2 regions of the Mesobacillus sp. AQ2 genome follow, and region 2 is predicted to be linked to the other one. Evidence: a T-box and tRNA genes for the amino acid it is inferred to sense, from the RefSeq annotation. Region 2 holds a T-box; the other holds one or more tRNA genes.
What was found. A T-box is a leader RNA that pairs with one kind of tRNA and senses whether it is charged. The one in region 2 lies ahead of alaS (alanine--tRNA ligase), so its partner is inferred to be a tRNA-Ala.
Positions count from the first base shown of each region.

Region 1: it has a tRNA-Ala gene. The T-box ahead of alaS (alanine--tRNA ligase) is inferred to sense a tRNA for this amino acid. The anticodon was not compared.

Region 1 is NZ_CP126080.1:175,914-186,586, forward strand. It holds rRNA gene QNH36_RS00950 (23S ribosomal RNA) at 1-1,231, shown strand, start outside; rRNA gene rrf (5S ribosomal RNA) at 1,358-1,473, shown strand; tRNA gene QNH36_RS00960 (tRNA-Asn) at 1,555-1,629, shown strand; tRNA gene QNH36_RS00965 (tRNA-Thr) at 1,674-1,746, shown strand; tRNA gene QNH36_RS00970 (tRNA-Glu) at 1,765-1,839, shown strand; tRNA gene QNH36_RS00975 (tRNA-Val) at 1,865-1,940, shown strand; tRNA gene QNH36_RS00980 (tRNA-Thr) at 1,971-2,046, shown strand; tRNA gene QNH36_RS00985 (tRNA-Tyr) at 2,063-2,147, shown strand; tRNA gene QNH36_RS00990 (tRNA-Gln) at 2,202-2,276, shown strand; tRNA gene QNH36_RS00995 (tRNA-Lys) at 2,493-2,565, shown strand; tRNA gene QNH36_RS01000 (tRNA-Gly) at 2,634-2,708, shown strand; tRNA gene QNH36_RS01005 (tRNA-Ala) at 2,712-2,787, shown strand; gene rocF (arginase) at 3,731-4,627, shown strand; gene QNH36_RS01015 (aspartyl-phosphate phosphatase Spo0E family protein) at 4,713-4,883, opposite strand; gene sigW (RNA polymerase sigma factor SigW) at 5,132-5,695, shown strand; gene QNH36_RS01025 (anti-sigma factor family protein) at 5,712-6,350, shown strand; gene cdaA (diadenylate cyclase CdaA) at 6,739-7,566, shown strand; gene QNH36_RS01035 (CdaR family protein) at 7,559-8,791, shown strand; gene glmM (phosphoglucosamine mutase) at 8,829-10,178, shown strand.
Region 2 is NZ_CP126080.1:3,411,336-3,422,008, reverse strand. It holds gene QNH36_RS17350 (cysteine desulfurase family protein) at 1-81, shown strand, start outside; gene mnmA (tRNA 2-thiouridine(34) synthase MnmA) at 123-1,238, shown strand; gene QNH36_RS17340 (tetratricopeptide repeat protein) at 1,337-1,996, shown strand; gene recD2 (SF1B family DNA helicase RecD2) at 2,030-4,465, shown strand; gene QNH36_RS17330 (PRC-barrel domain-containing protein) at 4,591-5,067, shown strand; gene QNH36_RS17325 (hypothetical protein) at 5,077-5,268, shown strand; gene QNH36_RS17320 (YrzQ family protein) at 5,292-5,426, shown strand; gene QNH36_RS17315 (AI-2E family transporter) at 5,707-6,786, shown strand; T-box leader at 6,852-7,064, shown strand; gene alaS (alanine--tRNA ligase) at 7,140-9,773, shown strand; gene QNH36_RS17305 (IreB family regulatory phosphoprotein) at 9,854-10,123, shown strand; gene ruvX (Holliday junction resolvase RuvX) at 10,125-10,541, shown strand; gene QNH36_RS17295 (DUF1292 domain-containing protein) at 10,557-10,673, shown strand, end outside.

The DNA.
Region 1 (10,673 bases), 1.6 Mb from region 2:
GAACTCTCGTTAAGGAACTCGGCAAAATGACCCCGTAACTTCGGGAGAAGGGGTGCTCATTTGGGTGAATAGCCCGGATGAGCCGCAGTGAATAGGCCCAGGCGACTGTTTAGCAAAAACACAGGTCTCTGCGAAGCCGCAAGGCGAAGTATAGGGGCTGACGCCTGCCCGGTGCTGGAAGGTTAAGAGGAGGGGTTAGCTCACGCGAAGCTCTGAATCGAAGCCCCAGTAAACGGCGGCCGTAACTATAACGGTCCTAAGGTAGCGAAATTCCTTGTCGGGTAAGTTCCGACCCGCACGAAAGGCGTAACGATCTGGGCACTGTCTCAACGAGAGACTCGGTGAAATTATAGTACCTGTGAAGATGCAGGTTACCCGCGACAGGACGGAAAGACCCCGTGGAGCTTTACTGTAGCCTGATATTGAATTTTGGTACAGCTTGTACAGGATAGGTAGGAGCCTGAGAAACCGGAGCGCCAGCTTCGGTGGAGGCGTCGGTGGGATACTACCCTGGCTGTATTGAAATTCTAACCCGCGCCCCTGATCGGGGCGGGAGACAGTGTCAGGTGGGCAGTTTGACTGGGGCGGTCGCCTCCTAAAGAGTAACGGAGGCGCCCAAAGGTTCCCTCAGAATGGTTGGAAATCATTCGCAGAGTGTAAAGGCACAAGGGAGCTTGACTGCGAGACCTACAAGTCGAGCAGGGACGAAAGTCGGGCTTAGTGATCCGGTGGTTCCGCATGGAAGGGCCATCGCTCAACGGATAAAAGCTACCCCGGGGATAACAGGCTTATCTCCCCCAAGAGTCCACATCGACGGGGAGGTTTGGCACCTCGATGTCGGCTCATCGCATCCTGGGGCTGTAGTCGGTCCCAAGGGTTGGGCTGTTCGCCCATTAAAGCGGTACGCGAGCTGGGTTCAGAACGTCGTGAGACAGTTCGGTCCCTATCCGTCGTGGGCGCAGGAAATTTGAGAGGAGCTGTCCTTAGTACGAGAGGACCGGGATGGACGCACCGCTGGTGTACCAGTTGTCTTGCCAAAGGCATCGCTGGGTAGCTATGTGCGGACGGGATAAGTGCTGAAAGCATCTAAGCATGAAGCCCCCCTCAAGATGAGATTTCCCATAGCGCAAGCTAGTAAGAACCCTGAAAGATGATCAGGTTGATAGGTCAGAGGTGGAAGCGCGGTGACGTGTGGAGCTGACTGATACTAATCGTTCGAGGACTTAACCAAATTGATCATTCGTTTCTCTTGAATTCTTCTTACACATTATCTAGTTTTGAGGGAATAAAGATTTCATAAAAATTCTCTTGAAAAATGCATAAAAGACAGTATAATAAATATTGTTCTTTAAAAATGTCTGGTGGCGATGGCGAGAAGGTCACACCCGTTCCCATACCGAACACGGAAGTTAAGCTTCTCAGCGCCGATGGTAGTTGGGGGTTTCCCCCTGTGAGAGTAGGACGCCGCCGGGCAAAAATGCATTTTCATCTTGGACAAATTCCTAAGATGAGGCATTCGAATCATCTGCAAGAGTTATGTTAAATTACCACTATTCCGCAGTAGCTCAGTGGTAGAGCACTCGGCTGTTAACCGAGCGGTCGTAGGTTCGAATCCTACCTGCGGAGCCATTATCTCTAAATGACGAAAGTCATTTGAGCTGGCAGCAATACATGCTTCCATAGCTCAGCAGGTAGAGCACTTCCATGGTAAGGAAGAGGTCAGCGGTTCGAGCCCGCTTGGAAGCTCTCAAAATACTATAATATGGCCCCTTGGTCAAGCGGTTAAGACACCGCCCTTTCACGGCGGTAACACGGGTTCGAATCCCGTAGGGGTCACCATCTACTTTAAAAAGCATCATAAAATGGAGGATTAGCTCAGCTGGGAGAGCATCTGCCTTACAAGCAGAGGGTCGGCGGTTCGATCCCGTCATCCTCCACCATTCACTTTCACACTGTGAAATATTCCTAATGCCGGTGTAGCTCAATTGGTAGAGCAACTGACTTGTAATCAGTAGGTTGGGGGTTCAAGTCCTCTTGCCGGCACCATTTTTTTTTGGCTTGTGGAGGGGTAGCGAAGTGGCTAAACGCGGCGGACTGTAAATCCGCTCCCTCAGGGTTCGGCGGTTCGAATCCGTCCCCCTCCACCATTTTAATACATATTAAAATTGGACAAGCTACTAATGTCCTTTTTATTTTTTCATTGGGCTATAGCCAAGCGGTAAGGCAACGGACTTTGACTCCGTCATGCGTTGGTTCGAATCCAGCTAGCCCAGCCATTTTTATTTTCTTTTTTGCACTCAGGATGCTTAAGAGACAATGAATAGGGTAGATTATATCCTATGAGCCATTAGCTCAGTCGGTAGAGCAAGTTGCTCACTCCCTGGAGTTGCTTCTGCGGCAACTTGCGAGAAAGGCCGTAAGGACTTTCGAGCATCGCAGATGCGATAACATGCTTAACCGAGTGATAACAACTTGTTGATCTACAATATTGAGAGCCATTAGCTCAGTCGGTAGAGCATCTGACTTTTAATCAGAGGGTCGAAGGTTCGAGTCCTTCATGGCTCACTCATGTCAAGGCCCCTAAGAATAATTTTCCTTTATTTTTAGGGGTCTTACCTATATAATAAAATCATGCGGAAGTAGTTCAGTGGTAGAATACAATCTTGCCAAGGTTGGGGTCGCGGGTTCGAATCCCGTCTTCCGCTCCAAATGGGGCCTTAGCTCAGCTGGGAGAGCGCCTGCCTTGCACGCAGGAGGTCAGCGGTTCGATCCCGCTAGGCTCCACCATCATACTACATAAATACCATTTCAGTCATAAATCCAGTCGGGTTTATGGCTTTTTTTATTTCACGCTACTTATATTGTGAATTGTTATCTTACACTACTTGTAATAGCTGTAAGGAATACGTCGTGATTAGACAATTTTGAATAAAGAGAGGATGAGTCAGTCAAAAGTAACCATGGGGTTTTGGACAGATTTAACGGATATTTCAGAAGCTGTCGGAAGTGGTCTCCAGTTCGGACAGGTTCACAGGAAAAGAATCCAAAGCTGTCAAGAAATCGCGGATATTTTGACAGGTTCGCGGTAGAAGGCGCCAAAGCTGTCAAGAAACCACGTGGATTTTGACAGGTTTGCGGTGGAAGGAGCCAAAGCTGTCAAGAATCCGCCGTTATTTTGACAGGTTTGGGGTAGAAGGAACCAAAGCTGTCAAGAACCCTCCGTTATTTTGACAGGTTTGGGGTAGAAGGAACCAAAGCTGTCAAGAATCCGCGGTTATTTTGACAGGTTTGCGGTGGAAGGAGCCAAAGCTGTCAAGAATCCGCGGTTATTTTGACAGGTTTGCGGTGGAAGGAGCCAAAGCTGTCAAGAATCCGCCGTTATTTTGACAGGTTTGGGGTAGAAGGAACCAAAGCTGTCAAGAAACCACGTGGATTTTGACAGGTTTGCGGTGGAAGGAGCCAAAGCTGTCAAGAACCCTCCGTTATTTTGACAGGTTTGCAGGAGAAGGAGCCAAATCTGTCAAGAAACCACTTGGATTTTGACAGGTTTGCAAAAGAATCACCCAAAACTGTCAAAAAACCCTCCTGTCTCACAGCCTCAACAAAATCATTTCGTAAATTCATTCTATTCCAAACCGTATATATATTCATGAAATTGTCCGGTTGAGTCATCCTAATGAAAGCGTTTAAAATAGAGGGAGAGATGAGAGAAAGCAAGGGGGAGTCAAGAATGAAGAAACTTTCGATTATCGGGATGCCGATGGATTTGGGTCAGATGAGAAGGGGAGTTGACATGGGCCCGAGTGCGATCCGTTATGCAGGTATCAATGAGAGATTAAGTGTGCTTTTTGATGAGATAGAAGATTTGGGCGATATTGCAGTTGGCAGGCCTGAGGTGAAGATTGACCCTAATAGCAATCTTCGAAACCTTGAGTTGGTGGCGGAGAAGAATCGCCTGCTTGCAGATGAAGTAGATAACATTATAGAATCGAAGTCTTTTCCGCTTGTTTTGGGCGGGGACCATAGCATTGCGATTGGGACGTTGGCTGGTGTGTCCAAGCATTATAAGAATCTTGGTGTGATTTGGTATGACGCCCATGGAGACTTGAATACGGCGGAGACTTCGCCGTCTGGAAATATTCATGGTATGCCGCTGGCTGCGAGTCTTGGTTTGGGTCATGAGATGCTGACGCAGATTGGCGGGTATGCTCCTAAGGTGAAGCCGGAGAATATTGTCATTATTGGTGCGCGTGCACTGGATGATGGGGAGAAAGACTTGATAAAGGAAATGGGTATCAAGGTGTTCACCATGCACGAAATTGACCGCCTAGGGATGGCTGCTGTCATTGAGGAGACGGTCAATTATCTTAAAGATAAGACCGATGGTGTCCATCTTTCACTTGATCTGGATGGACTCGACCCAACGGATGCTCCTGGTGTTGGTACTCCGGTTACAGGAGGCATCAGCTATCGTGAAAGCCACCTGGCAATGGAAATGCTGGCTGAAGCGAAAATCATTACTTCTGCGGAATTCGTTGAAGTGAATCCAATCCTGGATGAAAAGAACAAGACGGCAGTCGCGGCGGTTGCGCTGATGGGTTCTTTATTTGGCGAGAAACTTTTGTAATCAAAGCTTCGAAAAAAGAATAGAATGAGATGGTTAAACAAAAAAATATGAGCAGCGGCCCTGTTACGGCTGCTGCTCTTTATCATTAATATAGAACTGGCTTTTTTGAGGATAAGTGATAATATTTATTTAGTAAATGGTCGAGCTTCATGCTCATGTCTACTACCCGTTGGTTTGACAGCGAGGTTCTTGCAGCTAGTTCAACCATTTCTTTACGGCAATTTTCTATATCCTTCAACAGCGTTTCTGCACACATTGATCTTTGTTCCTCGCTTTCATTAAATATAGTCCCTTTATACCCCGGACCAAAACTTTTTAAACCAAACTGGTAAAAATTTGTTAATATTAATGTATCGAGTTTTTTAGCTTTTTTTGCCGAAAAGAGTCTGTTTAAACGGAATAGACATAATTACATATATAAATAAAGTTTTTATAAAAAAAACGAAACCTTTTACGGAATCGATTCGTATATCGATTAGCCGCAGGAAGCGCGGAGGTAAAATAATGGAAACGATCGTAAAGCACAGAATAAAACAGGTAATCAAGGGAGACCAGAATGCCTATGGAGAGATTGTTGAGGTATACAAGGACAAGGTATTCCAGCTTTGCTACCGTATGCTCGGGAATCGGCATGAGGCAGAGGATATTGCACAGGAGGCTTTCATCCGCGCATATATCAATATTAACAGCTTCAATCAAAACCTGAAGTTTTCAACATGGTTATACAGGATTGCTACCAATCTTTGCATTGACCGGATTCGTAAAAAGAAACCAGATTATTTTCTTGATGCAGAGGTGCCGGGAACGGAAGGCTTGACCATGTACTCACAGGTTCCATCTGAAACTCCTTTGCCAGAGGATGAGGTAGAAAGTATCGAATTGCAAGACACAATTCAAAAAGAAATTTCAAAACTACCCGATAAATACAGATCGGTCATCGTATTAAAGTATATTGAGGAGCTTAGCCTGAATGAAATCAGTGAAATCCTGGATTTGCCGCTTGGAACGGTGAAGACGAGGATCCATCGAGGCAGAGAGGCGTTAAGGCAGCAGTTGCGACACGTATAAGGTGAGGTGAAAGAATTTGAAATGTCCCGAACAGGTTTTTGAATATATGCACGAGTATTTAGATGATGAAATAACTGAAGAACACGAAAAGATTTTAAGAGAGCATTTGCAGAGCTGTTCTGATTGCCAGGGTTACTTCAGGGAATTGAACAAGGCAATCGCTCTTGTCCAGAGTACTTCCCATATCCAGGCGCCGGATGACTTTACATCAAAGGTCATGGCCGGCTTGCCAAAGGAGAAGAAAAAGACTGAAGTCCAACGCTGGTTCAGGAGTCATCCGCTTTTGACAGCTGCATCGCTTTTCCTTGCATTGATGACTGCAAGCATTCTTTCGACCTGGAACGAGGACCATCAGTTTTCTGTTTCGAAACAGCCTAATCTGATCGTTGAAAATGATACCGTCATTGTACCTGAAGGGGAAGTAGTCAAGGGGGATGTCGTGGTCAGGAATGGCAAGGTGAAGGTCGAAGGCGAAGTACAAGGGAACTTGACCGTCATCAACGGGGAAAGGTACATGGCTTCAGCCGGTAATGTTACAGGGGAAGTAACCGAAGTCAATGAAATATTCGAATGGATTTGGTATCATATTAAAAATACCGTGAAAAACACGGCAGATCTATTTGAAAATGACGAGAAGGAACGGTCATTCCAATAGGAATGGCTTTTTTTTTAAGGATGTATCTTTTTACTCCATTGGTCTACGAAGCTTTAGATGACATCATTATTCGTTTAAGCTGACCTTATGGTATAATGATAAAGTTATCTTAGAATACAGGCAGAAGTGCATTGGTCATCATCCGCTTTTTACAACGCTGTTTTCGCATTTAATGTTGCTTCTCGAACACATATAATTAACATGTTTCGTGACTCTTTTGAAGGATGCTCATGAAACGGATAGCGGAAATAATAATAAAAGCCCAGAAGCCGGCTTTGTGTGTGAAAGCAACATCATGTACGAAAAGAGCCTATTACAAATGGGTTCATTTGGAGGCTAGAGGAATAACTTCGCAAAAGAGCCTTACTAAACTACTGGAGGAAGTGCAATGTCGTTTGCGGATTTCGATTTTTTGGAATATCTAGCTAATATTGTTGACATTCTCCTGGTTTGGTTCGTCATCTATAAGTTGATCGCGATTATTCGAGGGACGAAGGCTGTCCAGCTTTTGAAAGGGATCTTTGTCATCCTGATCGTAAAGTTTGTCAGTGATTACTTCGGGTTAAATACGCTCAGCTGGATGATGGAACAAGTATTGACCTGGGGATTCCTGGCCATTATCATCATTTTCCAGCCCGAATTGCGGCGGGCACTCGAGCAGCTTGGCAGAGGAAGGCTTTTCGCCAGATCTGGACTGCAGGAAGAGGAAGACGAAGAAAAGATGGTGGAGGCCATTATCAAGTCGACCGATTATATGGCGAAGCGCCGGATCGGGGCATTGATTTCAATTGAAAGAGAAACAGGAATGAGTGATTACATAGAAACAGGCATCCAGCTGCAATCGAGAATATCCTCTGAACTGTTGATTAACCTTTTTATTCCGAATACACCGCTTCATGATGGAGCCGTTGTCATACAGAAAAATATCGTTGCGGCAGCAGCTTGTTATTTGCCTTTGTCAGAGAGTCCATTCATTTCGAAGGAGCTGGGCACAAGGCACAGGGCCGCGCTCGGAATCAGTGAAGTAACCGACAGTATCACGATCGTCGTTTCCGAGGAAACAGGTAGTGTTTCGGTCACACGGAATGGCGAACTATACAGGGACTTGAGCGGGGAAACGTTAAGGGAACTGCTCACTGCCGAGTTGATTTCACCATCAAGAATCAAGCAGGCAGCTTCTACCCGCTGGAATTGGAGGGGGAAGAAAAATGGATAGATGGATGGATAATCCTTGGTTCATAAAAGTAGTTGCCCTTGTTCTTGCCGTGCTGCTATTTGGATCTGTTCCTAAAAACGACCCGAATAAGCCCGGGGATGTGAACGTCCCATCTGATGAAAAGGTGGCAACGGTTGAAGACGTACCGGTAAAAAGGGTTTATGATACCGATACATTAGTCGTATCAGGTGTTCCCGAGACGGTTACTGTTACGCTCCAGGGACCGAAAAACCTGGTTCAGCAGGCAAAAACACTAAGGAATTTTGAAGTGTTCGTCGATTTGACGGATGCTGAAATGGGAAACCAGCGTGTTCCCATCACAATCAAAGATGTATCCGAAAGGCTGACGGTCACCATCGATCCTGGTTATGCCAATGTGTCCATCCAGGAGAAGGTGACGAAGGAATTCAGCGTCGAAGCTGAATTCAGCGGAAATATAGTCGAAGAGGGCTATATTGCCGAGAAGCCAACTGTAAAACCGAATAAAGTTCAAATTACCGGTGCCAAGGATATTGTCGACAGAATCACCTATGTAAAAGCAACAGTGAATTCTTCCGGAAAAATATCGGATACAATCACGCGGGAAGCAAGTGTCCTTGCCCTGGATAGAGACATGAATAAATTGGATGTCAATGTGGAGCCTGGTGTGGTTGAAGTGACTATCCCGGTAAAGAGCTCCAGCAAAAAGGTACCGATTGATATTGTCCGAAAAGGCAATCCTCCAAGTGGCGTGACCATTGATTCAATCACTTTGGACACGAAGGAAGCTGAAATCCTCGCTGACCCGGATGTACTTGAGAAGGTTGATAGGGTCAGAGTGGAAGTGGATGTCAGCAAAATCGAAGAGGATACGGAACTTACTCTGCCGGTCATTATTGGGGAAGGTATCGTCGCGGTTTCACCAGAATTGGTAAAAGTGAACGTTAACGTCACGAAGGCTTCCGAGAAGACCATATCCAATGTCCCAATTGAAATTAATGGGATGGATGAGGGCTATGAAATAGATTTTCTTGATCCTACAGACGGACAAACAAAGTTGACGGTTTCAGGACCAAGCGATCTCGTCTCTGCACTATCTGCTGATGATTTTAATGTTTTGATTGATGTATCGAAGTTGGCGGAAGGGACTCACGAAGTCGCTATGAAGGTGACGGCACCTCAAAATATAACGTGGAAACTGGCAAAAGAAAAAGCCAGTATATCAATTGCGAAAAAAGAAGCATAATTGACTGCAATTTTTCATACAAGGAGAGATTTAAAGGATGGGTAAATATTTCGGTACAGATGGAGTACGTGGAGTTGCGAACAGCGAATTGACGCCAGAACTGGCTTTCAAGCTTGGCCGTTTCGGAGGGTATGTCCTGACAAAGGAGCACGATCGGCCAAAAGTGCTGATCGGCCGTGATACACGTATCTCTGGCCATATGCTCGAGGGGGCTCTTGTTGCCGGCCTGCTTTCAATCGGAGCGGAAGTTATGAGGCTCGGTGTGATTTCGACTCCTGGAGTAGCTTATTTAACTAAGGCACTTGGCGCACAGGCAGGAGTCATGATCTCTGCATCGCACAATCCGGTAGCAGATAACGGGATCAAGTTTTTTGGACCCGATGGATACAAGCTTTCTGATGATCAGGAAAACGAGATTGAGCAATTGATGGACATGGAGGCTGATGAGCTCCCTCGTCCGGTAGGTGCTGATCTTGGACAGGTGAATGATTACTTCGAGGGTGGCCAGAAGTATCTTCAATATCTAAAACAATCTGTTGATGAAGATTTCACAGGTCTTCATATCGCGCTGGACTGCGCACATGGAGCTACATCTTCATTGGCAACCCACTTGTTTGCCGACCTTGATGCGGATACTTCAACGATGGGAGCATCCCCTAATGGCCTGAATATCAATGACGGCGTAGGATCGACGCACCCTGAAGCTCTTGCAGAATTCGTGAAGGAAAAAGGAGCAGATCTTGGTCTTGCTTTTGACGGAGATGGCGACCGCCTCATTGCGATTGATGAAAAAGGGAACATCGTTGATGGCGACCAGATCATGTATATCTGCGGTAAATTCATGAAGGAACGCGGACAGTTAAAACAGGGGACGGTTGTATCCACTGTGATGAGCAACCTTGGTTTTTACAAAGGCCTGGAGGAAAATGGTGTGCAAAGCGTCCAGACAGCTGTTGGTGACCGTTATGTAGTAGAAGAAATGAAGAAAAACGGCTATAATCTTGGCGGCGAGCAATCCGGCCATATCATCTTCCTTGACTACAACACAACTGGAGATGGACTTTTGACAGGTCTTCAGATTGCCAACATCATGAAAGCAACAAACAAGCCGCTTTCCGAACTGGCTGGGGAAATGAAGAAGTACCCACAGGTTCTTGTTAACATCCGTGTGACGGATAAGCATCACGTTACGGATAACGAGAAGGTAAAAGAAGTAATTGAACAGGTAGAAGCGGAAATGAACGGCAATGGCCGGATCCTGGTCCGTCCTTCCGGAACAGAACCATTGGTGCGCGTGATGGCTGAAGCAGCGACTGCAGAACTTTGCCAGGAATACGTGAACCGAATCGCAGCGGTTGTGGAAGAAGAAATGGGTTTAAAAGAATAAGGAAAACAGGCGATATGCATAAGGGTTTCGGCACATAAAAGAGCCCTTATGCATATTTATTTATAGAGAAAGTTTATTTTTTCACTTAGAGAAGTGTCCAGCTCCAGCGCCTAGCCCTTCGAGTCGCTTCGGTCCGCCCAATGAAGTCAAAAAGCGACTTCACTGATCGGCCCTCCAGCGCTTGTCAGGGCGAACAAGGCGCTTACGCTTTTCTTGTGAAGGGAGTTTTAGCCGTCCTTTAAAGGGTATTTGTAGGGGAAGGCTGTTTTCCTTTGTTTTCTATTGACGGATGTATCAGTATCATGTATGATTATCCTGTTTTTGTTAATGGCTGATTTTTGCCTTGAAAACAATTTATCGAAAGGTGGGAAGAGGTAAAACAATGGAAAACTAAAGCGCCAGGACTAATCCTTGACCGGAAAAGTGGATTAGTTGACGAGGTGGAGGTTTATCGAAGTTTCGGCGGATGCCTCCCGGCTGAAAGCACAGCCGCGA
Region 2 (10,673 bases):
AATACACCAGAACAGATTGACAAAGCAGCTGCAGATACAGCTAATATTGTCCAGAGGCTCGCGAAAAACCAACGGGCATAAGGGTAGACTAGTTTTAAAGGAAGAGAGTGAGGTGAAGCATAATGGAAAAATCACCGAAGGATACTAGAGTGGTGGTTGGAATGTCCGGGGGAGTCGACTCATCCGTCGCTGCGCTGGTCCTCAAGGAGCAGGGCTATGATGTGATTGGCATCTTCATGAAGAACTGGGACGACACCGATGAAAACGGCGTCTGTACAGCCACGGAGGATTATGAAGATGTCATCCGCGTGTGCAACCAGATCGGCATTCCGTATTATGCAGTCAATTTTGAGAAACAATACTGGGATAAAGTTTTTACTTATTTCCTGGATGAATATAAAGCAGGCAGGACGCCAAACCCTGATGTCATGTGCAATAAAGAAATCAAATTCAAAGCATTCCTTGAGCACGCGATGAATCTTGGAGCGGATTATCTTGCGACAGGCCATTATGCCCGCGTGGAAGACCGGGACGGCGAGCGGAAAATGCTTCGCGGACTTGATGAGAACAAAGACCAGACATACTTCTTGAATCAGCTGAACCAGAGCCAATTGGAAAAAGTATTGTTCCCCATTGGCGATATGGAAAAGTCCCGCGTGAGGGAACTGGCAAAGGAAGCAAATCTAGCCACAGCAACGAAAAAAGACAGCACTGGCATTTGCTTCATCGGCGAAAGGAATTTCAAGGAGTTCCTTGGGAATTACCTTCCAGCCCAGCCGGGAAATATGGAGACCATGAGTGGTGAAGTAAAAGGCAAGCATGACGGTCTGATGTATTATACAATCGGCCAGAGACAAGGTCTTGGAATCGGCGGTGCAGGCGAACCATGGTTCGTGGTTGGAAAGGACCTTGAACGCAATGTATTGCTAGTTGAACAAGGATTCCATAACGATCTGCTCTATTCAGACAGCATTACGGCTGTGAATATCAGCTTCGTATCCGACAAGCCAAAGCCAAAGACCTTTGAGTGCACGGCGAAATTCCGCTACCGTCAGCCTGATAATGCTGTAACGGTTGAGCTTCAGGACGATGGAACCGCAAAAGTGATTTTCAAAGAACCAATCCGAGCTGTTACCCCAGGACAAGCTGTCGTTTTCTATGATGGAGAAGAATGTCTTGGCGGCGGAACGCTTGATGAGATTTTCAAAAACGGAAGCAAATTGACATATGTCGGTTAATTCTGATTGATCCCCGGCGGGCCAGCTTCGCCGGGGATTATTTTGTGAGTTTGATTACATGATTGTGGTATACTGGCATGGAGAATGGAGTGTTCAAAATGGATAAAAACCAGACAGGTATTGATTTAATGAGAGAAGGAAAATGGGAAGAGGCTGCCAAGGCTTTCGCTGAAGCGATCGAAGAACAGCCAAAGGATCCTGTTGCATACATAAATTTCGGGAATGTCCTGACAGCAGTAGGTGATACCGAAAGAGCAATGAATTTTTACGATAAAGCAATCGATCTTGATGAAAATGCCCCTGCTGCCTATTACAGCAAGGGTGGCGTTTATTTTGACCAGCAAAATTTTGCTCAGGCTAAAAGTATGTTTGAACTAGCCCTGAAAAAGGGTCTCGAAACCGGGGATAACTTTTTCATGCTTGGCATGAGCCTTGCGAATATGGAAAACAGCAAGCTGGCATTGCCATATCTGCAGCGAAGCACTGAACTTCTTGAGGATGATGCTGAAGCGCATTTCCAATACGGGCTCTGCCTTGCGAGGGAAAACTTTATTGATGAAGCAATAACCGTACTTGATAAGTCAGTTATGCTTGACCCTGGACATGCCGATGCACTCTATAATCTTGGGGTTGCCTACGGTTTCAAAGAAGATGGCAAAAAAGCGCTTGAAATGTTCAATCGCGCATTGGAAGTACAGCCTGACCATCTGCTGGCCGGCCACGGAAAGAAATTGATTGAGGGACAAGAGAACCAGTAAATACGATGGATCAGCGGAAAGGGGGAAGGAACTTTGGATAAGCAGGACTCTCTAGATTTGTTTTCAGAGCAGGGGAAGTTCATGAAAGGAAAGCATTTAGTCACCATTTTCCATAATGAACAAAACCTTTACACCGTACTGAGAATCAGGGTCGAGGAAACAAATGAACAGTATGATGATAAAGAGGCAGTCATTACCGGGTACTTCCCCAGGATTCATGAGCAGGAGACATATATTTTCTTTGGTGAAGTAAAAGAACATCCCAAGTTTGGCGCCCAATTTCATGCAACGCATTTCAGAAAAGACCTTCCCCAGTCCAAACAGGGAATCATCAGCTATTTGTCCAGTGACCTTTTTAAAGGAATCGGAAAGAAAACGGCTGAAAAAATCGTTGAGACTCTTGGTGAAAAAGCCATCACGAGGATCATCGAGAATCCCTCTGTTCTGGACCAGATTCCGAAACTGGCACCTGAAAAGGCAAAGGACTTGTATGATACTCTGATGGAGCATCAAGGCCTTGAACAGGTGATGGTCGCTTTGAACGATTATGGTTTTGGCCCGCAGCTGTCGATGAAAATATATCAAGTATATAAAGAACAGGCCATTGAAGTGATCCAAAACAATCCCTATAAACTTGTTGAAGACATTGAGGGCATCGGTTTTGGCAGGGCTGATGAACTTGGAAGCCAACTGGGCCTGACGGGTAACCATCCTGACCGGATCAAGGCTGCCTGCCTTTATACCCTGGAGAATTCAAGCATACAGGGCGGACATGTCTTCATGGATGCGGAAGCACTGCTTGTAGATGTGAAAAAGCTGCTTGAAGACAATCAGAATTTCCAGATTGAATTTACGGATATCTCCAGGGAAATCATCAAGCTTGGTGAAGAAGGAAAGCTGATTGCCGAAGAGCAGAGAATCTATTTGCCATCGCTCTTTTATTCTGAAAAGGGACTTGTGGCGAATATCAAAAGAATCCTTGAGCAGACGGAGTATGAAAATCAATTTCCTGAATCCGAATTCCTCCTTGCGCTCGGGAATCTTGAAGAGCGTCTCAATGTCCAATATGCTCCGAGTCAAAAAGAAGCCATCCAGACAGCACTGATGTCGCCAATGATGATCCTGACAGGCGGTCCTGGTACAGGGAAAACGACCGTAATAAAAGGAATCGTGGAATTATACGGAGAACTCCATGGCTGTTCCTTAGAGCCAAAAGATTATAAAAAGGAGGAGCCGTATCCGTTTTTGCTTGCAGCTCCTACCGGCAGGGCCGCAAAACGAATGACCGAGTCCACGGGTCTGCCTGCCGTAACCATCCACAGGCTGCTTCGCTGGAATGGCGCTGAAGGCTTTGAACATAATGAGGATCAGCCGCTTGAAGGGAAAATCCTGATTATTGATGAGACCTCAATGGTCGATATCTGGCTGGCCCATCAATTGTTCAAATCACTGCCTGATAATATTCAGGTTATCATTGTGGGCGATGAAGACCAGCTTCCTTCCGTTGGTCCAGGGCAGGTATTGAAGGACCTGCTTGATTCCGGCAGGATTCCTACAGTGAGGCTGACCGATATTTACAGGCAGGCAGAAGGTTCATCAATCATTGAACTTGCCCACCAAATCAAAAAAGGGTATCTGCCTGAGGACATTTCTGCCCAACAGGCTGACCGCTCTTTTATAAGATGTTCGACAAACCAGATTCCCCAAGTAGTCGAAAAAGTTGTCGCAAATGCCAAGAAAAAAGGCTATTCGCCAAGAAATATCCAGGTTCTGGCTCCTATGTACCGGGGACCTGCAGGGATTGACCGGCTAAACGAGCTTTTGCAGAATTTATTCAATCCGAATGCAGACGGCACAAGGAAAGAGCTGGCCTTCGGCGATGTGAAATACCGGATCGGCGATAAGGTCCTCCAGCTGGTCAACCAGCCGGAAGCAAATGTGTTCAACGGGGATATGGGTGAGGTCGTCGCGATTTTTTACGCAAAGGAAAACACAGAAAAACAAGATCAGTTGATTGTTTCCTTTGACGGGATCGAAGTAACTTATAATCGTCCAGATCTTTCACAAATTACCCATGCTTACTGCTGTTCGGTGCATAAATCACAGGGGAGTGAATTTCCGATTGTCGTACTTCCGGTTGTGAAAAGTTATTACAGGATGCTGCGAAGGAATTTAATCTATACGGCCATCACAAGAAGCAAGCAATTTCTGATTCTCGTTGGCGAAGAAGATGCCTTGAAAATGGGCATCGAACGCGGAGAAGATACAGAGCGGAATACAACGCTTGTTGAAAAGCTAGTCGAGATGCTTCCTGATTTGAGCGGTAAGCAGACAGAGAAGGTAACTTTACCGGCTACACAAGAGGACAGTAAGCAGGTTGACTATCTGGAAATGATGAAGAGCGCGGACCCGATGATCGGAATGGAGAACGTGTCTCCTTATGATTTTATGGAAGAGAATAATGCATAAGAATCCGCAGCTATGTGGATTCTTTTTTATTTTTACAGACAGTGAAACGCTTTGGAAAACCTTACACATCATGATTTGCCCGAGACGGAGGAAACTAAGAGTGTTCGGAAAGGCGGGACACACTTTTGCGGACATTTTCACTTTTAAAGGGATTGCCTGTATATGAATTGGCGAGTGGTCAAAAACTGGGCGAAGTTTGTGATGTGAGCATTTCAAGCAATGGAAGCGTTGTAGGCTTACTTGTAAAAAAGGGTGCATTCATCAAGAAAACGTTTCAGGTCAAGATAGGTCAGGTTGAATCCTTTGGCTGGGATGGTGTAATGGTAAAAGACAAAGCAGCGTTGGAGCATTTGGAGGCAGAGCCTGAATATACGTTCGAGCATAATGATGGACTTGCTGGCAAGATCCTGTTATCAAGGGATGGAGAACAGCTAGGTTTGTTGGAAGACGTATATTTCATGGAAGAATTGGGCACGATTGTAGGGTACGAACTAACGGATGGCTTTTTTTCGGATATTATGAATGGAAAGCGTGTCGTCAAGACAACCGGTCCGCCTGCAATCGGAAAGGATGCCATCATCGTGACAGTTAAACCGAGATGAGGTGTCCTTATGTTAAGTTGTCCCAATTGCAGAAGCAAGGATATTGGCAAAATTGGCATCAACCAATATTATTGCTGGAATTGCTTCATAGAGCTGTCTTTGAATAAAGGTCTGATCCATACCCATCAAGTCGAAGAGGATGGAACCCTCAGCTCCCTTGATGACTTATTCGACGAAGATCAACGTCAATACGGCATGTAAAATAAACCGAAGAGGTGAAACACATGAACAAAATGTTAACCTCCGTGATCGCATTTGGCGCAGGTATGGCAGCCTATAACTATGCTTCCAACAACAATATGGTGTCTGGCAGGAAAATGAAGAAGCTAGGCAGAAAAATGACAAAAGCATTTCTTTAAAAAAGGAACCAATCCCCTGTAGTTTTTTATGCAGGGGATTTTCTAGTTGGGGAAATGGAAAAAAACCTCCGGAATTTTCAGTTCGCTATATTATGGCGAAAGTCGCTATAAATAGTAAAAAGTCGCTATAAAAACTAAAAAGTCGCTATAAAAAGCAAAAACTCGCTATAAAAAGTAAATTATCGGTCCTTTTTATTTAAAAAAATCCCGCCTCGGTACCAATAAAAGGTATAATCCGCTTCCTTTCTTTCAAGAATAAACAGGAGGGAGGGCGAACATGGTGAATATCCAAATGAAATGGTACTACCGGCTTGGATTTCTTCTCCTTTTGTTTATTGTACTTTTTGTTTTTATCAAGCTTCAATCTCTATGGGTACCTGTGCTTCAAATATTAATATCATTGCTGATTCCTTTTTCGATAGCTGCTTTCATTACATATCTGCTTCACCCGATTGTTGAATCCCTTCACCAAAGGGGCTTGCACCGGGGAGTATCGATTTTGATCATTTATATTTTATTTTTTGGCGGCGCAGGTTTTGCTTTTTATAAGGGTATTCCTGCTTTAATCCGCCAGCTGCGTGATTTGACGGAGAACGCCCCATATTTCGCCGAACAATATAAACAGATGGTTAACAATGTGGTTGACCAGACCTCGACATGGCCAGCAGGGATACATGAGAGGATCGAGGATGGAATCAACAGTATGGAGCAATGGCTTGATGGAGTGCTTGAAGGAACGATGTCTGTTTTGATGGGAATCATTAATTCCATTTTGACGATTGCGGTGATTCCGTTCATTGCCTTTTACATGCTTAAGGACTTCGATGCAATGAAAAAGGCAGCCTGGTACTTAACCCCCAGGCAATGGAGGCAGCCGGGCGCAAGATTTCTTCATGAAGTCGACAAGTCGCTCGGCAGCTATATACGCGGCCAGCTTCTCATCTGTCTGATCATCGGTGTGCTCTCCTCGTTGTTTTTCTGGCTTGCGGGTATTAAGTATTCGCTCCTTCTTGGAGCCATTGTCGGAATTACGAATGTGATCCCGTATTTCGGTCCGATCATTGGGGCAATACCGGCTGTCATCATCGCCGCAACAATGTCTATGAAAATGGTACTGCTGTCACTTGTGATCGTCTTTTCACTGCAATTTCTGGAAGGTAACATCCTATCCCCGCTGATTGTCGGAAAAAGCCTGCATATGCATCCTTTGATGATCATGTTCGCGCTTCTGGCAGGAGAAGAAGTAGGCGGCATCCTTGGGCTGATTTTGGCCGTTCCCGTACTGGTTGTTTTGAGGGCGGCACTGATCCACGCAAAAGACCACATCATTCTTGAAAGAAAAAAAGCACGTCCGACATAAATTTATGCCAAGTCGTTTGACAAACGCAATCCAGCTATATATAATTCGGCTATAGATTAATAATTCGAAAAATGTAGAAGGAACGAGTATGTTATAGACCATCGTCCAGAGAGGGATTGCCCAGGCTGAAAGAATCCCCGGTGAAGGATAACAGAAGGCTATTCCGGAGTGCAGGCAAAACCTGCCGTAGCAGCTGCGTTAAAGCGTCATTGAGAGATGGGCGTGCGTTTTTGCGTCCATAATCAGGGTGGTACCGCGAGCAAGCTCTCGTCCCTGTCCAGGGATGAGGGCTTTTTTTGTTGCCTAAAATCCCTGAAAGCTAAAATTTCACAAGGATTTAGGAGGTTTGTTTCATGAAGAAACTGACAGGTTCTGAAATCAGAAGAATGTATCTTGAATTTTTTAAGGAAAAAGGCCATGCCATAGAGCCAAGTGCTTCACTTGTTCCGCACGATGATCCGTCCTTGCTTTGGATCAACAGCGGTGTAGCGACATTGAAGAAGTATTTTGACGGCCGTGTTATTCCGGCAAACCCGCGTATCACCAATGCGCAAAAATCGATTCGTACGAATGACATCGAAAATGTCGGCAAAACAGCACGCCACCATACCTTCTTTGAAATGCTCGGCAACTTTTCGATCGGTGACTACTTCAAGGTAGAAGCAATTGAATTTGCATGGGAATTTCTAACGAGTGAGAAGTGGATCGGATTTGATCCTGAAAAATTATCCGTGACGATTCACCCTGAGGATGATGAGGCGTTTAACATCTGGAAAGATAAAATCGGCATTCCTGAAGAGCGGATCATCCGTCTGGAGGGTAACTTCTGGGACATCGGTGAAGGCCCAAGCGGTCCGAACACAGAAATCTTCTATGACAGAGGTCCTGAATACGGCAACGACCCTGAAGACCCGGAGCTTTATCCTGGCGGTGAAAATGACCGTTACCTCGAAGTATGGAACCTTGTGTTCTCTGAATTCAACCATAATCCGGATGGCACATACACGCCGCTTCCGAAGAAAAATATTGATACTGGTATGGGACTGGAGCGTATGGCTTCTGTAGTCCAGGATGTTCCAACAAACTTTGAAACAGACTTGTTCATGCCAATCATCAATGCAACTGAGGAAATCTCCGGTGAAAAATACGGACAGTCCAAAGAGAAGGATGAAGCATTCAAAGTTATTGCTGACCACATCCGTACTGTAGCTTTCGCTGTCGGTGACGGTGCACTTCCTTCCAACGAAGGCCGCGGGTATGTACTTCGCCGTTTATTGCGCCGTGCTGTACGTTATGCAAAAAAGCTGAACATCAACCGGCCATTCATGTTTGAATTGGTGCCGGTAGTGGGCGAAATCATGCATGATTTCTACCCGGAAGTAAAAGAAAAGACCGACTTTATCCAGAAGGTCATCAAAAATGAAGAAGACCGCTTCCATGAAACGCTGCACGAAGGCCTCGCTATTCTCTCTGAATTGATTAAGAAGGAAAAGGAAAAAGGCAGCGGCAAAATCCAGGGTGAGGATGTCTTCAGACTATACGACACATATGGATTTCCAGTTGAACTGACCGAAGAGTATGCAGAAGAAGAAGGTTTGAAGGTCGACCACGAAGGCTTTGAAAGAGAAATGGAACTCCAGCGTGAAAGAGCTCGTGCGGCACGCCAGGATGTTGGTTCCATGCAGGTTCAGGGAGGCGTTCTGGGGGATATTAAAGAAAGCAGCGAGTTCGTCGGATATGATAACTTTGAAACGAACAGCAAAATCGTTGCATTGATTAAGGAAGGCGAGCTTGTTGAGGAAGCGAATGCTGGCGACGAAATCCATTTCATCCTTGATGTCACACCTTTCTACGCTGAAAGCGGCGGACAGATAGCTGATAAAGGTACAGTCGAAGCAAATGGCGTCAAGCTGTCAGTGAAAGACGTCAAGAAAGCTCCGAATGGTCAAAACCTCCACAATGCAGTGGTGGTGGAAGGAACTGTTTCGAAAGGACTTGAAGTCACTGCAAAAGTCGATCAGGATAACCGTGCAAAAATCATCAAGAACCATACTGCAACACACCTGCTGCATCAGGCGTTGAAGGATGTACTGGGCACGCACGTCAATCAGGCAGGGTCACTTGTCGAGCCAGACAGACTCCGATTCGACTTTTCTCACTTCGGCCAGGTAACCGCTGAAGAACTTGAGCAAGTAGAAGCTATCGTCAACGAAAAAATCTGGAGAAGCATCCAGGTGGAGACGAGCTTCAAGCCAATTGCTGAAGCGAAGGCAATGGGTGCGATGGCATTGTTTGGCGAGAAATATGGTGATATTGTCCGTGTCGTAAAAGTTGGCGACTACAGCCTCGAGCTTTGCGGCGGATGCCATGTTCCTAATACATCTGTCATCGGGCTTTTCAAGATTGTATCCGAAGGCGGCATCGGTGCTGGAACAAGAAGGATAGAGGCTGTAACCGGCGAAGCGGCTTACAAGGTGCTTAACGACCAGATCGGCATACTGAAGGAAGCTGCTGGTAAGCTGAAGACTTCTCCGAGGGAAGTGGCGAACAGGATCGATTCACTGCTCACAGAAATGAAGCAGCTGCAGCGCGAAAATGAATCCCTTGCTGCTAAATTGGGAAATATTGAAGCAGGGAGCCTAACATCACAGGTCAAAGAAATTAACGGTGTCCAACTGCTTGCTGCACGCGTCCAGGCTTCTGATATGAACAGCCTGCGAAATATGGCTGATGACTTAAAGCAAAAACTTGGTTCTGCAGTCATCCTGCTTGGCATGACAGATGGCAGCAAGGTCAACCTGATTGCAGCTGTTACAGATGATTTGATCAAGCAAGGCTATCAGGCTGGAAAATTGATCAAGGAAGCAGCAGCCATTTGCGGCGGCGGCGGCGGAGGCCGTCCGGATATGGCCCAGGCTGGCGGAAAAGACCCATCAAAACTCGACAATGCGCTTCAATTTGCCGAAGAATGGGTAAAATCAATTTGATATAAAAGTAAAGTAGTGTAGAATGAAGGTATCTTGAAAGAAAATTTTACCTGCCATTTCTTAAAAGTGAGGTGCATTCGATGAGCTCTTTTGATAAAACGATGAGATTTAATTTTCCCGAAGAGCCTTTTGAGCATGATGCCAATGAAGTCCTGCTGCAGGTGTACGAAGCGCTGCAGGAAAAGGGATATAACCCGATCAACCAAATCGTCGGATATTTGCTCTCTGGCGACCCGGCCTATATTCCCCGCCATCGGGATGCCCGCAACATCATCCGCAAGCTGGAGCGGGATGAAATTATCGAGGAACTGGTTAAATCCTACTTAAGGAACCATCGAGAGGGGAAATAAATTGCGGATCATGGGACTGGATGTCGGATCGAAAACGGTCGGCATAGCCCTGAGCGATGAACTCGGCTGGACAGCTCAGGGACTTGAAACATTGAAAATCAACGAAGAAGAAAATGTGTTTGGTTTCGATGAAATTGGTAAAATAATAAAAGAGAACGAAGTCGGCAAAGTAGTCGTAGGTTTGCCGAAGAATATGAACGGGACGATTGGCCCGCGCGGCGAAGCAAGCCAGTTCTATGCCCGTGAGCTTGAAGAACGGTTTGGGGTTCAAACCATTTTATGGGACGAGCGTCTGACGACAGTGGCTGCCGAGAGAGTTTTGCTTGAGGCAGATGTAAGCCGCAAAAAAAGAAAGAAGGTCATCGATAAGATGGCCGCAGTAATGATCTTACAAGGCTATTTGAACAGCCAAAATTAAATTGAGGTGACTACAATGGATCACGGTGAAAACAACATTACAGTAGTAGACGAAAACGGCAACGAACAATTATGCGAAGTACTTTTCACATTTGATTCCGAAGAGTTCGGAAAATCATATGTACTTTATTAT